DNA from 3 places in the Butyricicoccus sp. AF35-5AC genome. Region 3 is predicted to be linked to each of the others. Evidence: predicted binding sites of a transcription regulator. Region 3 holds the regulator's gene; each other region holds the start of a gene.
What was found. Region 3 encodes NrdR, which represses ribonucleotide reductase genes. Its sites were predicted from a motif close to CACNANATNTNGTG; they were not measured.
Positions count from the first base shown of each region.

Region 1: the regulator NrdR is predicted to act here: its motif matches at 4,310-4,323, upstream of DWZ82_RS05700 (anaerobic ribonucleoside triphosphate reductase).
Region 2: the regulator NrdR is predicted to act here: its motif matches at 2,692-2,705, upstream of nrdD (anaerobic ribonucleoside-triphosphate reductase).

Region 1 covers NZ_QUDX01000003.1:91,052-99,691, reverse strand. The annotation lists gene DWZ82_RS05720 (hypothetical protein) at 19-384, shown strand; gene DWZ82_RS05715 (GNAT family N-acetyltransferase) at 456-1,040, shown strand; gene nrdG (anaerobic ribonucleoside-triphosphate reductase activating protein) at 1,164-1,673, opposite strand; partial or broken gene nrdD (anaerobic ribonucleoside-triphosphate reductase) at 1,673-1,813, opposite strand; gene DWZ82_RS05700 (anaerobic ribonucleoside triphosphate reductase) at 1,889-4,222, opposite strand; gene fba (class II fructose-1,6-bisphosphate aldolase) at 4,639-5,607, opposite strand; gene DWZ82_RS15845 (hypothetical protein) at 5,663-5,791, opposite strand; gene DWZ82_RS05690 (6-phosphofructokinase) at 5,868-7,109, shown strand; gene DWZ82_RS05685 (hypothetical protein) at 7,210-7,890, shown strand; gene DWZ82_RS05680 (hypothetical protein) at 7,908-8,567, shown strand.
Region 2 covers NZ_QUDX01000005.1:64,793-73,432, reverse strand. The annotation lists gene nrdG (anaerobic ribonucleoside-triphosphate reductase activating protein) at 1-422, opposite strand, end outside; gene nrdD (anaerobic ribonucleoside-triphosphate reductase) at 428-2,548, opposite strand; gene DWZ82_RS08115 (TM1266 family iron-only hydrogenase system putative regulator) at 2,975-3,232, shown strand; gene hydE ([FeFe] hydrogenase H-cluster radical SAM maturase HydE) at 3,225-4,271, shown strand; gene hydG ([FeFe] hydrogenase H-cluster radical SAM maturase HydG) at 4,344-5,792, shown strand; gene hydF ([FeFe] hydrogenase H-cluster maturation GTPase HydF) at 5,805-7,022, shown strand; gene thiD (bifunctional hydroxymethylpyrimidine kinase/phosphomethylpyrimidine kinase) at 7,259-8,056, opposite strand; gene DWZ82_RS08090 (radical SAM protein) at 8,058-8,640, opposite strand, start outside.
Region 3 covers NZ_QUDX01000001.1:486,081-492,569, forward strand. The annotation lists gene DWZ82_RS02270 (pyridoxal phosphate-dependent aminotransferase) at 1-420, shown strand, start outside; gene purB (adenylosuccinate lyase) at 723-2,153, shown strand; gene secD (protein translocase subunit SecD) at 2,444-4,834, shown strand; gene nrdR (transcriptional regulator NrdR) at 5,054-5,509, shown strand; gene DWZ82_RS02290 (HD domain-containing protein) at 5,568-6,158, shown strand; gene DWZ82_RS02295 (hypothetical protein) at 6,252-6,489, shown strand, end outside.

The sequences.
Region 1 (8,640 bases), on a different contig from region 3:
CAGAGGAGGGTGAACCGTATGACATTTGATGGCATCAAACGCTTTTCTCCATACTGGAATTTTGTCCTTTGCTATGGTCTTGTGACGGCGGTCGGGCTGATCCCCGGTCTGCTGTACGGCAACGAAATGGGGTACTGGCTGCTCGGCTTCTGGCTGATCCTGCCGTTTTCGGCGTTGCTGTGCACATTTCGGGCGGCATACCGCGCCCTGCCGCGATACGGTCTGATGCCCGTGTTCGTCGGCCTGTGGGCGATTGTTCTGCCGCTTGCCACGTTCCGCTCGACTGAGATGCAAAGCCTGTTTTACGGGCTTGTTCCCTCGCTGGTCGGCTTAACGCTGGGCGTACTGGTGCGCAAATTTGTATTCTGGTATCGAAACAGATAGAGACACTTTTAAGGACACTTTTGCGGTGCGGCTTTCGAGCCGCACCGTTTTGTTGGGAGAAAATTGAACCTATGCAATTTTACGAACTAAACTCCAGCCGCATGGACTACCGCGAGCTGAGTGCGGACGACCTCAACCTGCTGACGCCGCTCCTGCGCAGCGAGGAGACCATGCAGACGCTCGGCGGCGCACTCTCCTACGAGCAGACGCTGGACTGGCTGGTGGATACGCTGCGCCGCTATCAGGCCGAGGGCTGCGGCTGGCTGCTCGCACTTGATAAGCCGACCGGCGTTCCCGCGGCTCTGTGCGGCCTGACTTACGAGCAGGTCGGCGCGGAACGCGTGCTGACCGCGAACTGCATCGTCCGGCATGAGCTGCGCGGCATCGGCGTCGGCCGCGAGTGCATCGCCGCGTGCCTGCTGTACGCGTTCGAGTCCATGCACGCCGACGAGGTCAGCACCTTCGTGCAGAAGGATGATCTCGCAGGACTGCATACTGCCGTTGCCTGCCGTATGCAGCCGACCGAAAAGGTCAGCCATACCGCCTTCGGCAAGACTGCACCGTGTGTACGGTGTGTGGTCCGGAATCCGCACCTCGCGGAGAAGGCAAAATCAGAAAATGAACTGTCGGAAGATGAAAAGAGCACCGAAACGTGAGTTTCGGTGCTCTTTTATTATCATTTTGTGCGATACACATTGTTTAGCAATGGTGCATGCGGTTTACACGGTGCGCCCGCGCGGCATCAGGGCAGATTCCGCTCGCTTCGCAAGCGACCAGCCTCACCGATACTGCTCCGCCCAGACAGCCTCATTCGCCTCCAGCGACTTCGGCACATCCAGTACCCGCTGGTTCGCGCTGCCGCGAAACCGCAGCTCGATGTTCTTCTCCGCCATGATAAACGGCCCGTCTACCAGTAAATCCAGCTGCCCGAGCAGCTTTTTCACAAACGGATCGCTCAGCTCCAACAGCTGCTCAAACGTATAGCCCGAGTACGCCATCAGGTGCTTGCCCTTGCGCTTCAGCTCCACCGCAAGATAATACAGCGGCTCCGCCTTACAAAACGGCTCGCCACCCGAGAACGTCACACCCTTGATGAACGGATTGCGGCACATATCCTTCAGCAGCGTGTCCAGCTCAATATCCTGCCCGCCCTCAAAGTCGTGCGTCTGCGGATTGTGGCAGCCCGGACAGCCATGCGGACAACCCTGCACAAACAGCGTATAGCGGAAGCCGGGGCCGTCCACAATGGACTCCCCGACTGTACCTGCAATGCGAATTTTACCTTCCATCAGGCGGTGTGCTCCTGACGCATGGAGCAGCAGCTCGGAACGCTGTGCTTTACGCGGTCGTGCTCCTCCGCGCGCTTGCCGTTGTTGAAGCGGTCGAGCGTACCTACCAGATAACCCGTAATGCGGCGGATACGTTCAAAGCCTACACCTTCACCAATCATCGGCTCCTGTACAGCGATATTCTTAGTTTCCATGATAGAATTCTCCCTTTCCTGTCACTTTTTGACGATTTTCAATGTATTCGGCTGACGGTCGGCTTCTTCGGCGGGGTCGCCGTGATAGCCGATCGTGGTGCTGTTGCAATTTTTATACAGTCCCAGCTTCTGCAGCTTGGACAGCGGAACGCCTTCGCCCTCGCGGCGGCCGCAGCGCGGACATACTTCGCCGATAATGCCGGTATAGCCGCAGATCGGATCGCGGTCGATCGGGTGGTTGATCGCGCCGTAGCCGATGCCGGCTTCCTTCATCGCCCGAACGACAGCCTCAAACGCTTCGAGGTTCTGCGTCGGGTCGCCGTCCAGCTCAATGTAGCTGATGTGGCCTCCGTTGGTCAGCTCGTGATACGGTGCCTCGCGGGCGATCTTCTCAAACGCCGAAATCGGATAGTAAACCGGCACATGGAAGGAGTTGGTGTAGTAATCACGGTCGGTAACGCCCGGAATCGTGCCGTATTTCTCACGGTCGATCTTGACAAACCGGCCGGACAGACCCTCTGCCGGGGTAGCGATCAGCGAGAAGTTGAGGTGGTATTTCTCGGTTGCCTCGTCCATGCGCTGACGCATGTGACCAACGATTTCAAGACCAAGGTTCTGCGCCTCGTCGCTCTCGCCGTGGTGTACGCCGATGAGCGCCTTGAGGCACTCTGCCAGACCGATGAAGCCGAGCGTCAGCGTTCCGTGCTTAAGCACCTCGCCAACCTCGTCATCCGGACCCAGCTTTTCGGAATCCAGCCATACGCCCTCGCCCATCAGGAACGGGTAGTTGCGCACGCGCTTGCCGCACTGGATGCGGAAACGGTCGAGCAGCTGATCGATTACGAGGTCGATCTTGCGGTCGAGATCCTCGAAGAACCAGTCCAGATCGCCGTGGCTGCGGATTGCGATGCGCGGCAGGTTGACCGACGTGAACGACAGGTTGCCGCGGCCGTAGGTGATCTCACGGGTCGGATCGCACACATTGGACATAACACGCGTGCGGCAGCCCATGTAGCCGACCTCGGTCTCCGGATGACCCGGCTTGTAATACTGCAGGTTAAACGGCGCATCGAGGAACGAGAAATTCGGGAACATACGCTTCGCGGAAACGCGGCATGCCAGCTTGAACAGGTCGTAGTTCGGGTCGCCCTCGTTGTAGTTGACGCCTTCCTTGACCTTGAAAATATGAATCGGAAAAATCGGGGTCTCACCGTTGCCCAGACCGGCCTCGGTCGCAAGCAGCAGCTGCTCCATGACCAGACGGCCCTCCGGAGAGGTATCCGTGCCGTAGTTGAGCGACGAGAACGGAATCTGCGCACCTGCACGCGAGTGCATAGTGTTCAGATTGTGAACCAGCGCTTCCATCGCCTGATAGGTGCCCTTGCGTGTCTCCTTATCCGCGTACTTGCGAGCAAACTTCATGCACTTTGCAACCGTCTTTTCGTCAAGCGTCTCGGAAAGTGCCTTAGCCATCGCCTCGTCGTAGCCGTTGCCGCCTGCCAGACAAGCCCACTTGCCGGTCTCCTGCTCAACACGCTCGGTCAGCGCACGCGCATCGACCTCGTTGTTGTCGTCCTCACCGAACACCTCGAGGGCCTTGGCGAGATTGTCGCGGAACAGCTTGCGGAAGGTCTTGCGCACACCCGGCGCCATCGAGTAATCGAAGTTCGGCACGCTCTGACCGCCGTGCTGGTCATTCTGATTAGACTGGATAGCAATGCATGCCAGCGCAGAGTACGAACGGATGTCGTTCGGCTCACGCAGGAAGCCGTGACCGGTGGAAAAACCGTCGCGGAACAGCTTCAGCAGGTCAATCTGACAGCAGGTGGTGGTCAGCGTCAGAAAATCCAGATCGTGGATATGGATATCGCCCTCGCGGTGCGCCTTAGCATGCGCCGGATCGAGGATAAACATCTCATAGAACTGCTTGGCGCCCTCGGAGCCGTACTTGAGCATGGTGCCCATCGCGGTATCACCGTCGATATTGGCGTTCTCGCGCTTGACGTCGTTCTCGAGCGAGGACTTGAACGTCAGATCCTCGTACACCTTCATCAGACGGGTGTTCATCTCACGCACGCGGGTGCGCTCGTTGCGGTACAGGATGTACTTCTTGGCCGTGCGGGCATGTCCGCTTTCGATCAGAACCTTCTCAACAGTGTCCTGCACCTGTTCAACGGTGGGAGTTTCGGTTCCAGCAGTCTCCTCCAGCGTTTTTTCGACCTGCTCTGCCAGCTCCTGCGCCATATCGTGATCCTGGCCGCCGGAGGCCTGTGCTGCGCCGAAAATTGCATTTGTGATCTTGTCGATCTCAAAGGGAGCCATGCGCCCGTCCCGCTTGACGATCTGCTGAATCATAAAGAAAAATCCCTCTCTCATACAAAAACCGCCTAACGGCGATTTCTTGATTATTTACTAAATTATGTAGTGGTGCATTCAATATCGCACAACATCTTGTGTCTGCTTATCTCTTGCTTATATATTCTACCGCCGAAACACCGCCCTGTCAAGGCGCTAAATTCTTTTTGGCACATTTGCAAGAAAAGCACTATTTTTATTGGAGCATTCTCTAAACTTTTCCTCTTGACTCGAAAAATTTATCAGAAAAGCGCGACAAATTCCACAAAGTTTCTCCTTTATTTTCTCCGTGGTAATTTCTCCCGCAAAAAAGCAGATACACTATATATGGTATCCGTTCTATTCCCCATCGCAAGACGAAAAAAGAACCCCGGAACAGGATTCCGAGGTTCTTTGGTTTCGATCAGAAAATGATCTTATGCCTTGCCGTTGCAGCCCAGAACATTGATCAGCTTGTGGGTAACCATGTCCTTGACAGCCTGACGAGCCGGCTTCAGGTACTGGCGCGGGTCGAAGTGATCCGGATGCTCAGCGAAGTGCTCGCGGATAGAAGCGGTGATAGCCAGACGAATATCGGAGTCGATATTGATCTTGCAGACGGACAGCTGTGCAGCGTGACGCAGCTCTTCCTCCGGAATGCCGATTGCATCCGGCATCTTGCCGCCGAACTTGTTGATCTTGTCAACAAACTCACGCGGTACGGAAGAGGAACCGTGCAGTACGATCGGGAAGCCCGGCAGACGCTTGGAAACTTCCTCGAGTACGTCGAAACGCAGCGGAGGCGGAACCAGAATGCCCTGCTCGTTGCGGGTGCACTGATCCGGGGTGAACTTGTAAGCGCCGTGAGAGGTGCCGATTGCGATAGCCAGAGAGTCACAGCCGGTGCGGGTTACGAACTCCTCAACCTCTTCCGGATGGGTGTAGGAGGAATCCTCAGCGGAAACCTTTACGTCGTCCTCTACGCCAGCCAGGGTGCCGAGCTCAGCCTCGACAACAACGCCGTGAGCGTGAGCATACTCTACAACCTTCTTGGTCTCCTCAACGTTCTCGTCGAACGGACGGGAGGAGCAGTCGATCATAACGGAGGAGAAACCGCCGTCGATGCAGGACTTGCAGGTCTCGAAGTCCGGGCCGTGGTCCAGATGCAGAGCGATCGGAATGTCCGGGCACTCCTTAACAGCAGCCTCTACCATCTTAACGAGGTAGGTGTGGTTTGCGTAAGCGCGTGCGCCCTTGGATACCTGCAGGACTACCGGAGCGTGCTGCTCCTGGCAAGCCTCGGTGATACCCTGAACGATCTCCATGTTGTTCACGTTGAAAGCGCCAACAGCGTAGCCGCCGTCGTAAGCCTTCTTGAACATCTCAGTAGTAGTAACTAAAGGCATGGGAATACTTCCTTTCTGATAAAAACTGAATCTTAAAAATTCTGCTTTTATTCTATCAGTTAAGCATGCTAAAATCAAGTCCATATCCAAAAAATCCTGTCATTTTTTCGCCGAATTCCTGCGGCAACTTTGCCAAAATTGCCAAACCTGCCGAAAACGCAGGATTTTCATTGATTTTTTTCATATTATATGATACTCTTTATGAGTAAGAAAATGCATGGCACAGCTCTGCGTTTTAATTTGCTTAGGAGGTTTTATCAATGAGTGAACTGAAAGGCGCTTGCGTCATCGGTCAGTCGGGCGGCCCGACTTCCGTAATCAACTCTTCTGTTCTGGGTGCGCTGGAGGCAGCACTGGACAATCCGTCCATCACCCGCGTATTCGGCATGGCACACGGCATCAAGGGCCTGCTGAACGACGACCTGTATGATATCGACAAGGAAGACCGCGACGAGCTGGCTCTTCTGCGCTACACCCCGTCCTCTGCTCTGGGCTCCTGCCGCTACAAGCTGGCTGATCCGGATGTTGATGACACCGATTACAAGCGCATCCTCGAGATCTTCAAGAAGTATGACATCCGTTACTTCTTCTACAACGGCGGCAACGACTCCATGGATACCTGCAACAAGGTTTCCAAGTATATGATGAAGTCCGGCTACGAGTGCCGCGTAATGGGCATTCCGAAGACCATCGACAATGACCTGTTCGGCACCGACCACTGCCCGGGCTTTGCTTCCGCTGCTAAGTATATCGCTACTTCCTGCATGGAGATCTATCAGGACGCTCGCGTATACGACACCGGCATGGTCTGCATCGTAGAGATCATGGGCCGTCACGCTGGCTGGCTGGCTGGTGCTGCCGGTCTGGCTACCGCTATGGGCGCAGGTCCGGATCTGGTTTACCTGCCGGAGACCGACTTCGACATGAAGAAGTTCCTGGCTGACGTAAAGCGCATCTACGACGAGAAGGGCAACTGCCTGGTAGCTGTTTCCGAGGGTATCCACTACGCTGACGGCTCCTTCGTATCCGAGGCTAAGACCTCTGCTACCGACGGCTTCGGCCATGCACAGCTCGGCGGTCTGGCTTCCATGCTGGCTGACACCGTTAAGAACGAGCTGGGCTGCAAGGTTCGCGGCATCGAGCTGAGCCTGCTGCAGCGCTGCGCTGCTCACTGCGCTTCCAAGACCGACGTTGACGAGTCCTATATGTCCGGCAAGGCTGCTGTTGAGAATGCAGTTGCAGGCAAGACCGACTACATGCCGGGCTTCAAGTGCACCCGTGACGAGAACGGCTACAAGTGCGAGATCGAGCTGCTCCCGCTGTCCGAGGTTGCCAACACCGAGAAGAAGGTTCCGCGTGAGTGGATCAACGAGGAAGGCAACGGCGTAACGCAGGAGTTCGTTGACTACGCTCTGCCGCTCATCAACGGCGAGAACGTTGGCCCGAAGGTATCCGGTCTGCCGCGCTTCGCTAACCTGAAGAAGATCAAGGCTGAGGCTTAATCTTTTCGGTTTAACTGAACAGAGCGTGCCTTGCGGTGCGTAATCAAAACGGGTAGAGCCGCAAGGCTCTGCCCGTTTGCTTTTAAGAGGAATTTCCTGTATGAATCTTTTTCAATCCAAGAAAAATCTGCTGCTGCTCGTATCTTCGGTCATCGTCTGGGTGGGCGTGTGCCTGCTCGCCATGCACTGGAACACCGTGTATGACGGTGCCGTCGGCGGGCCTCCCACCTATCTGTGGGTGTTCGCGCCGGTTGCGCTCATCTTCAACATTTTTATGAACAGCAGACCCAGTAATCCCGACGGCAGGGACCACAGCCGCTGGGCGCAGGCGCTGCTCGTCTTTCTGGTGGCGCTGATGCTGTTTATTGCCCTGCTGTCCGGCATGAACCCGCTGTATGAGATCAGCTTCTGGTGGATTGCGGCGCTGATCGTGCTGTCCTTCATCGGCCTGCTGATCGGCAAGTGCATGAACCATCCTCTGCAGGAGGCTTCGCTGCGGCAGTCCGCCTATACCATCTTCCTGCTGTACCTGTCCTACGCCATCGCGCAGCTTGGCATGATCGCCGTGCTGCATCCGGTGTCCGTTGACGAAATCATCCGCACCGGAGAAGCGGCTGGCGGTGCAAGCGGCGAATATGTCGGTCGGCTGACCAGCGATACCGCAGAGCACCCCCTCGGCGTGTATTTCTTCACCAGCGCGGATAAATCGCAGTGCTACTACTACGATGTGCTGACCGGCGAAGCCACTGACGATTATCACAGTTCCTACAAACCCGCTTAACAAATCGAGGTGTTCCTATGTTTGAAATCATCAAGGACCCGACCTTTGCCGAGCGCAATATTCCGCTCGGTATCCTCGAAGTCACCTATCCCGACCGTTCTGCATGGAATATAACGAAATTTTACGACCTTGTTCACGCAGAACTGGATGCCCTGCGCGAAAAGTATGCCGACTACGACCGCAAGGCTGTTTTCGGTGAAAATCCGTATTTTCGCTTCTTCAAGAAGTTCAAGAAAACCTATCCGGTCATGCAGCAGTTTGAATCCGTGATGTTCAAAGGCCGTCCCTTCCCGGAGGACGACCCGGTGATGGGTGTTCCCTTCCTGCTGGAGCTGACCACGTTCGTACTCTCCGGCACGCATGACATCGACCGCATGGACGGCCCGCTGACCATCTTCACGCCGAGCGAAAAGCTGCCGTTCCTGGGCATGCGCGCCGCAAGCACGCATACCTACCCGAAGGACATCTGCGGACGCGATAGCTCGGGTATCATTTTCAGCATGATCGCCGGTGCGGACGACCGAACCTGCATCCATCCGGACAGCCGCCATGTGTTCCATCCCGTGTTCGGCACGCCGGATACCGATAAGGCGGTTATCGAGAACGCACTCCGGCGGCTCGAGTTCTTCGTGAAGGTTCTGGCACCGGATGCAGAAATCGAAAGCCGCATCATTTAAGCGATTGCAGTAATGGAAAATTGAAAATGGAGAATTGAGAATTGCGGTATCGCGCACAGCGCGATGATTTAAT
Region 2 (8,640 bases), on a different contig from region 3:
CTGCCGCGCCAGTGAAGCTGCGGATCGGCCTGCACCTGTACAAAACGACCGTCGATCAGCACGTCAATCTGATCGAGAAACGGCAGCCACTTGATTTCCTCCCAGCGATAGCCGGTGTACAGCCAGATGGTCTTGTCCGGAAACTTCTGCCGAATCTCGCGGCACAGCTCGCTGACCTCCTCACGGTTGCCGGGGAAAAGCGGATCGCCGCCGGAAAACGTAATGCCGGAGATATAGTCCTTGCCGAGCTCGGTGAACAGCTCATTCTTTGCTGCCTGATCAAACAGCAGACCGCCTTCCGCATCCCATGTGATGGGGTTGTGACAGCCGGGACAGGCATGTCCGCAGCCGGCCACCCACAGCACAACACGCAGGCCGTCGCCGTTGAGCATATCGTCCTTGGTTATATTGTGATACTGCATTCGTGTTACATACTCTTTCTTTCAGCAATTTCGGCCATCTTGGCATCGTTCAGGCGCGTATCGCCCTTCACGCGAGAGTAGGAAAGATAGCCGTTCATTCTCTCGATTTTGGTAAGGTTGCGGCTGCCGCACTTCGGGCAGACATCCATAGACAGCTCCTCATGACCGCAGTCATCGCAGTACGCGAGTGACAGATTGACACCCTCATAGAAGCCCTTTGCCATGGCGCGGCGCACCAGAGAGCGAATCGCCTCATGGTTGTAGTCAATCGGGTACTTGACATACTGGATCTTGCCGCCGTTGCACAGATTCCAGAAACGCCCCTCAAGATCCTGCTTCTGAATCGGTGTCAGGTCCTCGGTAACGTGGCAGTGGAAGCTGTTGGAGACATACGGACGATCGGAAACGCCCTCGATGATGCCGTATTTCTTGCGGAACTGCTCGACCTGCAAACCGCACAGACTCTCTGCCGGTGTACCGTAGATAGCATACAGATTGCCGTCCTCGTTCTTGAACTGCTCGACCTTATCGTTGATATACTGCAGTGTTTCGAGGGCAAACTGACCGTCCTCGGCAAGCGATTTACCGTTGTACAGTTCCTGCAGCTCGTTGAGTGCAGTAATGCCGAACGACGCAGTAGCGGTTTTCATGATCGGCTTAATCTTGTCCGACGGCTTGAGATGCCCGCCGTAGAAGCCGCCCTCGCAGTACGCCAACGGATTGGTAGATGCACGCATCTCCCCCAGGTATGCATAGGTGCGGATGTGCAGCTTGCGGATAAGCTCCAGATAGTAGTCCAGCACCTCGCGGAACGGACGGCTCTCCTGCTGTGCCTTAGCGTAGATCATCGGCAGGTGCAGCGATACCGCGCCAATGTTCCAGCGGCCGACAAATACCGGCTTGTCGCTCTCATCAGCGGGCTTCATGCCTCCGCGCTCGTACCACGGAGACAGGAACGCGCGGCAGCCCATCGGACTGATGATCGCGCCGTACTTCTTATACATGCTCGGCACATAGCCTTCACCGGTCAGCGACAGCCAGTCCGGATACATTGCACGGGACGAGCACAGGATACCGGCTTCAAATACATCCTCAAGCAGCTTGCCGGGACCGTGCAGGTTCTCATCGTACAGGAATACGATCTTCGGGAACAGGACCGGCTTTTTCTGGCCTTTTTTGCCCTGCCCCTTGCGGCGTACATTCAGCATGGTAATGGAGGCCAGCTTGGCAAAACGACCAGTGCCGGTTCCCATTGTCATGGTGATGAACGGATAGTCGCCGCGGCTGGATGCTACCGTGTTGAACTTGTACTCCCAGCCCTGGAAGCCCTGCTCAAAGTCGTTGAGAATGTCCGCCATAACTTCCTTCTCGACCGTATCAGCATCCAGTCCCAGACGAGTATACTTCTCGGTCAGCATTTTGTAGCTGCGCTCGGCATACGGCTCGAGCAGCAGATCGACCGACGGCACGGTAAAGCCGCCGTACTGCTGACTTGCAGCGGAAAGCACGATATCACCGATCACGTCAAATGCAACATTAAGTGTTTTTGGCTCGTTGTACCACAGATTGCCCATCTCAAAGCCGTCCTTGAGGACACTCGCTACATCAAACAGGCAGCAGTTCATGGTATCGCGGCGTGCCGACATATCGTGGACGTAAATGTAGCCGTCCCGACAGGCCTGCAGTTCCTCGGTGTTCATAAAGAACTTCTGGTACAGCTCCTTGTTGAGCTGATTGAAGATCAGGCTGCGCTTAGTGGAGACCAGCGCGGAATCCGTGTTGGAATTTTCCTTATCGCCGATATACATGATGGACTGGCTTTTCTGGTATACGCTGTCCAGCATGCCGACAAAATCCTGCTTATAGTTGCGGTAGTCGCGGTAGCTTTTGGCAACCTCCGGCTGCACCGACTCAAGTGCAGACTCAACGATGTTGTGCATTTGCCAGATCTGAATCTCGGTCATGTGATGGTCACGGATATAACCCTCGACATGATTGCAGATCGACTTCAACTCATCCTCTGTAAAGTTGTAGAGGACACGGTTTGCCGACTTATTAACGGCGATAACAACCTTCTGGATGTTAAACGGTTCTTTGGTGTGATCCTTTTTGACAACTCGAACCATGTGTTGTTCTTCCTCTCTAAATTTCATATGTTCATCATTATATCATATTGTCCGATAAAAAGCGAACAAAAAAGCACTGCTGTTTACAGGCAAAGCGTAAAAGTGCATACCCATATATCATGTGCCGCTATTGCATTGTACCATACAAGATATAGATTTGGAAGGATAAAATTCGACAAAAATATCATACATATTTTTGCGAAAATAATTCTTTGCATAAAATCGTCGGTTTTGCTTGCGGGTCTGCCGACTATCCTCTATAATAGATGTAGCGATCCTGACAGTAAGCCTCTGCGTCCGCAGATTCTGCATGAAAGGAGCCGTCCATATCGTATTGCAGCGTTTCCTGCACGGAAGCGCCGTTTATATCTGTATCGGACTGCGTCTTTCAGAGGACGCAGTTATTTTTTGTTCCGAGGTGTTTTTATGCAAACAAGAGTTGCCGTAATGGGAATCGTGGTAGAGAACACGGATTCTGTGGAACGGCTCAATACCCTGCTGCATGAGTACGGCAGCTATATCATCGGGCGCATGGGTATTCCCTATCGAGCGCGCAATATCAACATTGTGTCCATCGCCATTGATGCGCCGCAGGATGTGATTTCGGCTTTGTCCGGCAAAATCGGCAATCTGGACGGCATCAGCGTCAAGACCGCGTACTCCAATGTGCAGAGCGATGAATAAGGCGAAGCAGCTCATTGACCGGCTGGAAGCGCAGCACAGCCTGTCAATAGAGGAATACGAATATCTAATCGAAAACCAGAGCGATGAACTGGCAGCCTATGCCGCAGAGAAAGCGGTTGCCTTACGAAAACAGGTATATGGTACGGATGTGTACATTCGAGGACTGATCGAAATCGGCAATATCTGCCGCAACGACTGCTATTACTGCGGTATCCGGCGTTCCAATCCTGCGTGTGACCGCTATCGACTGAGCGAGGCGCAGATACTGGACTGTGCCCGGGAAGGCTATGTGCTCGGCTTCCGCACTTTTGTCATGCAGGGCGGCGAGGACAGCGCATTCTCAGTCGATGTGGTTTGCCATCTGGTACGACAGATCAAAGCCGAGTTTCCGGACTGTGCAGTAACGCTGTCGCTCGGAGAGTTCCCTCGTGAAGCCTATCAGGCGATGTTCGATGCTGGCGCGGACCGTTATCTGCTCCGTCACGAAACCGCCGATAAGGCACATTATGAAAAGCTGCATCCGGCGCAGATGTCGTTTGACAACCGTATGCGCTGCCTTCGTGATTTGAAAGACATCGGCTACCAGACCGGCTGCGGCTTTATGGTCGGCTCGCCGTATCAGACGGCACGAACACTCGCTGAGGACTTAAAGTTCATCGAAAAATTTCGGCCGGAGATGTGCGGTATCGGCCCGTTTATTCCGCAGAAGGACACACCGTTCCGCGATTTTCCGGCCGGAACGTGTGAGCAGACAGTGTATCTGCTGTCACTGCTGCGGCTGATCCAACCGAATTTGCTGCTGCCCGCTACAACGGCGCTCGGCACCATCCGGCCGGACGGCCGCGAGCGCGGACTGCAGGCTGGTGCAAACGTAGTGATGCCCAATCTGTCTCCGCTTGGGGTGCGAAAAAAATATGCACTGTACGACGGCAAACTATGTACCGGTGAGGAGGCTGCACAGTGCATCGGCTGCCTGTCGCGCCGTGTGGCATCGGTCGGCTGCCGGATTGTTACCGCACGCGGAGATATTATCCGATAAGTGATACATTTTAAGGGACTCTGACGGAAAGAGTAATCCTCTGACCGCAAGATAAGAAAGGAAAACGAAAAAATGGCTCAGTACAACCCGAAATCACTCCATGCAGAGGAGTTTATCAACCATGAGGAAATCCTTGAAACGCTGAAATACGCCGAGGAGAACAAACACAACATCGAGCTGATCGACAGCATTCTGGAAAAGGCCCGTCCGCAGAAAACGGCTACCGGCGTACACTGTGCCGGTCTGACGCATCGCGAAGCCTCCGTGCTGCTGGCCTGCGATATCCCCGAGAAGATCGAGGAGATGTATCAGCTGGCCGAGGAGATCAAGCTGGCGTTCTACGGCAACCGTATTGTTATGTTTGCACCGCTGTATCTGTCGAATTACTGCGTAAACGGCTGTGTTTACTGTCCGTATCACGCAAAAAACCGCCATATCACCCGCAAAAAGCTGACGCAGGAAGAGGTTGCCCGCGAGGTTATCGCACTGCAGGATATGGGGCACAAGCGCCTTGCCATCGAGGCCGGTGAGGACCCGGTCAACAACCCGATCGAGTACATTCTCGAGTGCATCAACACCATCTACTCCATTAAGCATAAAAACGGTGCAATTCGACGTGTCAACGTCAACATTGCGGCGACCACAGTCGAGAATTACCGCAAGCTGAAGGACGCCGGCATCGGCACTTACATTCTGTTTCAGGAGACCTACCACAAGCAGAGCTACCTCAAGCTGCATCCGGCAGGTCCGAAGCACGATTACGACTACCACACCGAAGCAATGGATCGCGCGATGGACGGCGGCATTGATGACGTTGGTCTGGGTGTTCTGTTCGGTCTGGAAATGTACAAGTACGAGTTTGCCGGTCTGCTCATGCACGCCGAGCATCTGGAGGCTGTACACGGCGTTGGCCCGCATACTATCAGCGTACCGCGTATCAAGCGCGCGGACGATATCGATCCGAACGTATTCGACAACGGCCTGAGCGACGAGCTGTTTGCAAAGGTTATCGCGTGCATCCGCATTGCCGTGCCGTACACCGGCATGATCATCTCCACCCGCGAGAGCCAGCAGGTGCGTGAGAGGGCACTTGGTCTGGGCATTTCGCAGATCAGCGGTGCTTCCCGTACCTCGGTCGGCGGCTACGAGGAAGAGGAGCGTCCGCACGACTCTGAGCAGTTTGATGTATCCGATCAGCGCTCGCTCGATGAGGTTGTTCACTGGCTCATGCAGCTTGGGTTTATTCCGTCGTTCTGCACCGCCTGCTACCGTGAGGGGCGCACCGGCGACCGTTTCATGAGCCTGTGCAAGAGCGGCCAGATCCTCAACTGCTGCCACCCGAACGCATTGATGACACTCGCGGAGTATCTGGTCGATTACGCAAGCGAGGACACCAAGCGCGTCGGCATGGAGCTGATTCAGGAGGAACTTAAAAAAATCCCGCGCGATAAGGTACGCGAAATTGCAGCCGAGCATATCAAGGATATCTGCAGCTCCAACCGCCGTGATTTCCGCTTCTAAGGAGGGTTTCCTATGGGACTGAACGCACAGCCCTCCGGCGAGCGTGTACACATCGGCTTTTTCGGTCTGCGCAATGCGGGCAAATCCAGCGTGGTGAACCGTGTGACCGGACAAACGCTGTCCATCGTGTCCGATATTAAGGGCACTACGACTGATCCGGTGCAGAAAGCGATGGAACTCCTCCCTATCGGTCCGGTGGTTATCATCGACACGCCGGGCATTGATGATGAGGGCACGCTCGGTGAGGAACGTGTCCGCCGGGCGCTCCGCGTGCTGGAAAAGACGGATATTGCGGTTCTTGTCACGGACAGCACGCGTGGTTTGCAGCCTGCCGAGCAGGAGCTTATCGAGCTGTTCCGCAAGCGGGAGATTCCGTTTGTCATCGCGCACAACAAGGCGGATTTGACTTCGGTTCCTGTCGCTATGCCGGAAAACGAGATTTACGTCAGCGCAGCAGCCGACAGCAACATCCGTGAACTCAAGGAACTGATCGCACGAGCCGTCAAGCCGACCGAGCCGGAAAAACGTCTGGTTGCTGACCTGCTTGCGCCGAATGACACAGTCGTACTGGTCGTGCCGATCGACTCAGCTGCACCGAAAGGCCGGCTGATCCTGCCGCAGCAGCAGACCATCCGCGATATTCTGGAAGCAGGCGCAATTTCGCTTGTCACCCGTGAAACCGAGCTGACCCGCACGCTGGAATCCTTGCGTGAGCCGCCGCGGCTGGTTATCACGGACTCGCAGGCGTTCGGCATTGTGGACAAGCTGGTGCCGAAAAATGTCCGGCTGACCTCGTTCTCCATCCTGTTTGCCCGATACAAAGGCAATCTGCGGCAGGCGATTCTCGGTGCTGCACAGTTGAATTCTTTGCAGGATGGCGATACTGTGCTCATCTCCGAAGGCTGCACGCATCACCGCCAGTGCGGCGATATCGGCACGGAAAAACTGCCGAACTGGATTCGCAGATTTACCGGTAAGGATGTGCAGTTCTCGTTTACCGCGGGTAATGAGTTTCCTGAGGACGTGAGCAAGTACGCACTTGTCGTGCACTGCGGCGGCTGCATGCTGAACGAGCGGGAAATGCAGTATCGTCTGCGGCACAGCGCCGAGCGGAATGTGCCGATGACCAACTATGGCATTGCCATCGCTCATATGCACGGCATTCTCGATCGTGCACTTGCTCCGTTCCCTGATCTGCATCAGGCATGGAGCAGCACCGCAAACGGATAAAACATGGGGCGCGCTGAAAACAGCGCGCAAGAAAAGACGAGTAAGTTTCTCCGAATGGGGTTTGCTTACTCGCCTTTTTGCTTTAGATTAAGGTGTAAAACAACACCGGTGCAGTGTAAATGAGTGCAGGGACAAGAAGCCTTTTTCAGCCTTTTGTCCCTGTATTCTTTGCACTTTTTCCTGCTTACATTTTGAAAAATTGAAATGCTTGGCCTGCGTCGGGAATGCACCGCAGTTCACGCATGCCGGTTCTCCCAATCCGCAATGCGGTGCTGCAGCGGACCGGAACCGTGACCAAGATCCAGTTTGAAGTCAATGCAGGCGGTCAGATATCGCTTGGCTCGCTTGACGCTGCCGATGAGCGACACGCCCTGTGCCAGTCCGCATGCGATTGCACTGGATAGCGTGCAGCCGGTACCGTGTGTGTTCGGGTTGTCAATACGCGGCGCGGGAAGCCAGTGCATTTCTGTGCCGTCAAACAGCAGATCATCTGCGCAGTCTGCCAGATGACCGCCCTTGACCAGAACAGCGCCGCCGGTCTTGCCGACGATTTCGCGTGCCGCCTGCTCCATATCTTCACGGTTGGTGATGTTATGGCTGCAGACAGCGGCTGCCTCATGCAGATTAGGCGTTACCAAGGTACACAGCGGGAACAGCTCCTCCTGCAGAACCTTTGCCGCATCGTGATGCAGCAGCGCGGTACCGCTTGAGGACATCATCACCGGATCGAGTACGATATTTTGGGCGTGGTACGCCTTCAAGCGCTCCGCTACTGTGTGAATAATCTCTGCGTCATACAGCATGCCGACCTTGACGGCATCCGGGCAAATATCGTCAAACACACAGTCAATCTGTTTGCCAACCAGTTCAGCGGAAACCGGCTGCAGACCGAATACACCAGTGGTATTTTGTGCACACACGACAGTGATAACGGCCATGCCATACACGCCGAAGGCTTCAAAGGTTTTCAGGTCGGTCTGAATACCTGCGCCGCCGGTCGGGTCGGTGCCTGCAATGCTGAGAACGGTTTTCATGTTAGTTTTCCTCCAATCCTGTGCCGTCAAAGGCGGGAATAAAGCTCTCGCTGATGGATTCATCTTGCTGAAAAAAGCCGCCGAGTCCAAGCTCACCGAACAGCGTACAGGCATCTGCGTACTCCTCTGCGGTGATGGTGCGGTCAAGCTCGGGATAATCATGCATATCAAACGGCGTGTACTGCCGCATAAGACTGACAAGCACGCTGTCGCCCCATCGAGAGGCGATATCCCGAAGTACCTGCGCGGTGTCGCCGGCCAGTCCGGGCAGCATCAAATGCCGGATGACCGTGCCGCGCTTCAGCAGGCCATTTTTATCAAACTGCGGTGCACCTGTCTGGCGCACCATTTCATCAATAGCCGGAACGGCAAACTCACGGTAATCCTCCGCATGCGAGTACAGACCTGCGTAGTAGCTGCTGTAATACTTGTAATCCGGCAGATAGATGTCAATGTGACCATCGAGCAGCTGCAGCGTTTCCACTTGCTCATATCCGCTGGAATTGTATACAATAGGAAGCGAAAGTCCCTGTTTTCTGGCAATTTGCAGTGCTTCGATAATTTGCGGCACATAATGGGCGCCG
Region 3 (6,489 bases):
GTGATGGCGAACTACCTGAGCCACTCCACCTCTGCACCGTCCACCATTTCCCAGCAGGCGGCCATCACCGCGCTGACCGGCCCGCAGGAGGATATGCAGGTGATGAAGCAGGCGTTCGAGCAGCGCCGCGACCATCTGGTAGAGCGCATGAACAAGATCGAGGGCGTTTCCTGCATCAAGCCGGAGGGCGCGTTCTATGTTATGATGAACATGAAGGGCTTCCTCGGCAAGACCATGTACGGCAAGGTCATCGAGAGCGCCGAGGACTTCGCGCAGCTGTTCCTTGAGAAGGGTCTGGTTGCGACCGTTCCGTGCACCGCATTTGCCGCGCCGGGCTTCGTCCGCTGGAGCTATGCGACCTCGCTCACCGAGATTGACAAGGGTCTCGACCGCCTCGAGGCGTTTATTAAGAACGCGTAAGCATTCGTAATTCCGAGCAGCACTCTGAAAAGGGTGCTGCTTTTTGGTTTCTGCACCGAACCTCTGGGGCACTTGAACCGCGCAGGCGGTGCAGGAAAAAGGGGAGGACGCAAAATCTAACGGCGAAACCGCTGCAAACTTTGTTTATTGCTACAAGATAGCGCAAAATCGGTCGGTTTTGCTTGAAATGACCGGTGCAAAGTGTTAAACTAAAATCGGACTGTTATGGAAGATTAGATACCATACAAGTCCGTTATTTCGTTATAATTTGGATAAAATACACACCGGAAAGGACGAATAACATGAACAACGTGTACGAAAGCCCGCTTTCTTCGCGCTACGCTTCCAAGGAGATGCTCTACACCTTCTCCTCGGATATGAAGTTCTCCACCTGGCGTCGGCTGTGGCTGTCGCTGGCTAAGGCGGAGCGGGCGCTCGGTCTGCCGATCACGCAGGAGCAGGTGGACGAGATGGCCGCGCACCTGACCGACATCGACTACGATGTGGCCCGTCAGCGCGAGAAGGAGGTACGCCATGACGTTATGGCGCACGTTTACACCTTCGGCAAGGCGGCTCCCAAGGCGGCCGGCATTATCCACCTCGGCGCTACCAGCGCGTATGTCGGCGACAATACCGACATCATCCAGATCCGCGAGGGTCTGCTGCTGGTTCGCAAAAAGCTGGCGACCGTACTGGACAAGCTGGCGCAGTTCGCGGATGCGCACAAGTCCCAGCCGACCCTCGGCTTCACCCACTTCCAGCCCGCACAGCTGACCACGGTCGGCAAGCGCGCTACCCTGTGGATGAACGAGCTGCTGATGGATTTGAATGAGGTAGAATACCGCATCGAAAACCTGCGCATGCTCGGCAGCAAGGGCACGACCGGCACGCAGGCGTCCTTCATGGAGCTGTTTGACGGCGACGAGAGCAAGGTTAAGAAGCTGGAGAAGCGCATTGCCGACGATTTCGGCTTTGCAGGCGTGGTTCCGGTCTCCGGCCAGACCTACTCCCGCAAGATCGACGCGCAGACGCTCGCAACGCTCGCCGGTATCGCAGAATCCGCTTCCAAGTTCGCAACCGACCTGCGTCTGCTGCAGCACCTGAAGGAAGTAGAGGAGCCGTTCGAGAAGAACCAGATCGGCTCGTCCGCCATGCCGTACAAGCGCAACCCGATGCGTTCCGAGCGTATCTGTGCACTGGCGCGCTACGTCATCTGCGACAGCCTGAACCCGGCGTTCACCTCGGCTACCCAGTGGTTCGAGCGCACGCTCGACGACTCTGCGAACAAGCGCATTTCCGTGCCGGAGGCATTCCTTGCCGTTGACGCAATCCTCAACATCATGATCAACGTCGTTTCCGGTCTGGTCGTTTACCCGAAGGTCATCGAGGCACACGTTATGAACGAGCTGCCGTTCATGGCAACCGAGAACATCATGATGGACGCCGTAAAGCGCGGCGGCAACCGTCAGGACCTGCACGAGCGCATCCGCGAGCACTCCATGGCTGCGGGCAAGCGCATCAAGGAGGAGGGTCTGGAGAACGATATGGTTGACCGCATTGCCGGTGACCCGATGTTCGGTATGACCCGTGAGCAGATCCTCGAGCACCTCGACCCGTCCGCTTACATCGGCCGCTGCCCGTCTCAGGTAGACGAGTTCCTGAACGAGTGTGTTCGTCCGGCGATCGCACCGTACCTCACCGGTGAGGACGTAAAGGTAGAGATCAACCTTTGATTCGTTTCAGACTACAGTCTGAAACGAGACAGGATGTACCGCGCACAGCGCGGATACATCCCGGGCGCATATTTGCGCGTCGCACGCGGCACACAAATATGCTTACTTGTATAAAAAGGCAGGTACACGCCCTGCCTTTTTATGAATATCCCGCACGGCGGGATATTCTATTGCACACGCGCCACAGGCGCGGAATTGTTATACAATATGTGCAGAATGATTGACTTTTTGGCTATTATGCTGTATACTAAATCAGTTGTGTAACAAAAAAATAAAGGAGGCACTTGCAAGTGAAAAAGAGTGTAACTTCCTTTATCGCGGTCATGCTGATCATCATTTTCCTCGGCGTGACGGCGGTAACAGGAGTGTACATTCCGGGCGGCTGGACCATGCCGTTCCGGAACACGGCAACGTCCGACACGTCTGCGACGGATACGAGCGACACCTCGTCTACCGACAGCAGCGCAGACAAGGCGGACAACAAGGCAGACAGCACGGATGCGTCTGCTGACACCTCTGCTGACTCGGCTTCGACCGATTCCGCAGACACGACAGACTCCGGTCTGAAGGCCATCATCCCGAGCGTACTCGATACCGACAACGGTATCCGTCTGGGTCTGGATCTGGTCGGCGGCTCCCGTATCGTATACGAGGCCGAAATCCCGGACGGCTACGACACCAGCAACCTGTCCGACGACATGAACTCGGTACAGAAGGTCATCCGTCAGCGACTGACCGGTAAGGGCTTTACCGAGGCTACCGTATCCCTCAGCGGCGACAACCGCGTAACGGTCGAAATCCCGCAGATCACCAACCCGGAGGAGGCCGTACAGACCCTCGGCACCACCGCACAGCTCACCTTTGTTGATGCTGACGGCAAGGAGTGGCTGACCGGCTCTGACGTTAAGAAAGCTACTTACGGCTATGGCCGCCCGACCGGCAACGAAGTTGCGGATACCCATTATGTAGAGGTACAGTTTACCTCTGAGGGCAAGCAGAAGTTTGCTGAAGCGACCGAGAGCATCGCGGCCCGCACTGACGGCACCAACGTGATGGCTATCGTCATGGACGATCAGGTTATTTCCGCACCGTCCGTTTCTTCCAAGATCGACAGCGACAGCTGCGTAATCTCCGGCTCGTTCACCCGCGACAGCGCGACCGAGCTGGCAAACCTCATCAACGCAGGTCAGATTCCGTTCTCGCTCAAGCAGGTAGAGCTTCGCTCTGTCGGCCCGCAGCTCGGCGCTGACGCGATGAGCTCCAGCCTGAAGGCAGGTATGATCGGTCTGCTGCTCGTTATGCTGTTCATGATCATCATGTACCGCGTTCCGGGCGTTGTTTCCTGCTTCGCTCTGTGCTTCTACATGGTTATCGAGGCGCTGCTGTTCAGCCTGATCCGCGTAAACCTGTCCCTGCCGGGCATTGCAGGTATCATCCTGTCCATCGGTATGGCGGTTGACGCAAACGTCATTATCTTCGAGCGCATCAAGGAGGAAATGGCTGCCGGCAAGACCGTCAAGAGCGCTATTGACTCCGGCTTCAAGCGTGCGTTCACCGCAATTCTGGACTCCAACATCACCACCCTGATCGCGTGTGGCGTGCTGTTCTTCCTTGGCACCGGCACGATCGTCGGTTTCGCTACCACGCTGGGCATTGGTGTTATCGTTTCGATGTTCACCGCGCTGACCATCACGCACTTCCTGCTCAGACGCATGGTGGATTTCCACATCCGCAATCCGAAGGCTTACGGCCTGCGCGAGCGCAAGGAAGAGAAGAAGCATTTCCCGATCCTCAAGAACTTCAAGATCTTCGGCGGTATCTCTGTCGTACTGGTCGCTACCGGCCTTGTCGCGCTGATCCTGCTGCCGTTCGGCAAGAACCTGTTCAACCTGAGCATCGACTTTGCCGGCGGTACCGAGATGGAGTTCAACATGCATACCGCTGTTACGCAGGATATCCAGACCGAGGTCAGCGATCTGTTCAAGGACGCAACCGGCGTGGACGCATCCTCTGTAACCTCCTCCGGTGACGGCAACGAGGACGTGCTGATCCGCTCCACCTCGATCGATTCCGAGCAGCGTGCTGCCGTGATCGACAAGATGCTGGAGAAGTACAGCCTTGCCGATACCGATATCCTCAACAACAACGACGTATCCGCTTCTGTCGGCAGCGACCTGCAGCGTTCGGCATTCCTCTGCTCGATCCTTGCAATCCTGCTGATGCTGGTGTACATCACCTTCCGCTTCGAGCTGACCAGTGGTCTGGCTGCGATCTGCTGCCTGGTTCACGACCTGCTTGTTATGCTGAGCGTTTACGTTCTGCTGCAGATTCCGCTCGACAGCAACTTCATTGCTGCTGCACTGACCATCCTCGGCTACTCCATCAACGCGTCCATCATCGTATTCGACCGCGTTCGTGAGAACCTGCGCACCGCGCGCAAGGAGCCGTTTGAGGTCATCGGCGAGAAGAGCATCTGGCAGACCATGGGCCGTACCATCAACACCACCCTTACCACGCTGTTCACCATCGGCATGGTATACATCCTCGGTGTTCCGTCGCTCAAGCAGTTCACCCTGCCGCTGATCGTCGGTATCCTGGCCGGCGGCTGGTCGTCCGTTATGCTGTCTACCGGTCTGTGGGGCTTCTTCCGTAAGAAGTTCCGCCGCCGCCGCAAGATCTAACGACTATCGAAAAGGCACCCGTTCGGGTGCCTTTTTTGCGTTTGTTTATCGGCACAGGGTGACCGGTGCAGAAAAGGAGCCGACCGGATAGGGCAGTGCAGGAAAAGGTGCCGCTTTATCACAATAAAAAATTGACTTAACAGCACCCCACGTAGTATAATAACAGCAGACAGATAACAAACCACGCGCGTGAAGCGGTGTTCACAAGGGGGAAGTACGATGAAGTGCCCATTTTGCAGCTTTGAAGACAGCAAGGTCGTGGACTCCCGTCCGACGGACGAGGGTACCAGCATCCGCCGCCGGCGTGAATGTCTCCACTGCGGAAAACGCTTTACCACCTACGAGACGGTGGAGCGCATGCCGCTTATGCTGATCAAGCGCGATGGCACCCGGCAGGCGTACGACCGCCAGAAGCTGCTCAACGGTCTGGTGAAGGCGTGCGAGAAACGCCCGGTTTCGCTGATGCAGCTGGAACAGATCGTCGATTACGTCGAGCAGAAGCTGTTCAGCTCGCTCGAAAGCGAGGTTTCCAGCAAGGTCATCGGTGAGCTTGTCATGGAGCAGCTGCGTAAGGTTGATGAGGTCGCGTATGTGCGGTTTGCCTCGGTCTACCGCCAGTTTAAGGACATCAACACCTTTATGGAAGAGCTGAACACGCTCCTCAAAGATAAATAATTCGGCGGGTATGGCGCAGGCTGTACCCGTTTTTTCATATCGAAAGGAAGATGGATTTATGGACGAACGGCTGCAGAAACAGCTGAATTTCATTCTCGAGATCGACAAGGAGAAGAACATTTTCCGGCAGACGCATCTCTCCGGCCACGGCCGCCGCGAGAACGACGCCGAGCACGCATGGCACATGGCTATCATGGCGTACCTGCTGCAGGAATATTCCAACGAGCCGGTGGATGTGGCGCGCGTCATGCTCATGTGCCTGCTGCACGATGTGGTGGAGATTGACGCAGGCGACACCTACGCCTACGACGCCGACGGTCTGAAGACGCAGAAGGCACGCGAGGACGCGGCAAAGCAGCGCATTTATTCGCTCCTGCCGGACGATCAGAAACGCGGGCTGATGGCTGTTTTTGACGAATTTGAGGCCGACGAGACCGCCGAGGCGCACTTTGCCCACGCGATGGACAATCTGCAGCCGCTCCTGCTCAACAACAGCAACGGCGGCAGCGACTGGACCGACCACGATGTGACCGCCAAGCAGGTCTACGGCCGCCAGAGCCGCACGGAGAAAGGCTCGGCGTACCTGTATGAGCTGACGGATAACATTCTGCAGGCGAACATCAAAAAGGGTGCGCTCAAAGAAAAATAAAAAAATTTCGATCGAGTTGACCATTCGTGGTCAATTTTCGCCGCCGAACGGCGTATGGGTGCAGGCACTTATGCGAAGCAAGGAGGTGAAAACGTGTCAGCTGAGATCATCATTGCGGGACTGAGCCTGCTGGGGACGCTGGCGGGCACGGCCGGCGGCATTATCGTCTCCGGCAAGCTGGTCAATTACCGCATCGAACAGCTTGAAAAGAAGGTCGAAAAGCACAATAACCTCATCACCCGAACCTTCAGGCTGGAGCAGGCAGTCGCGCTGCTGGACGAGCGTGTCCGCGTGGCTAACCACCGCATCAGTGATTTGGAAAAGGAGGAAG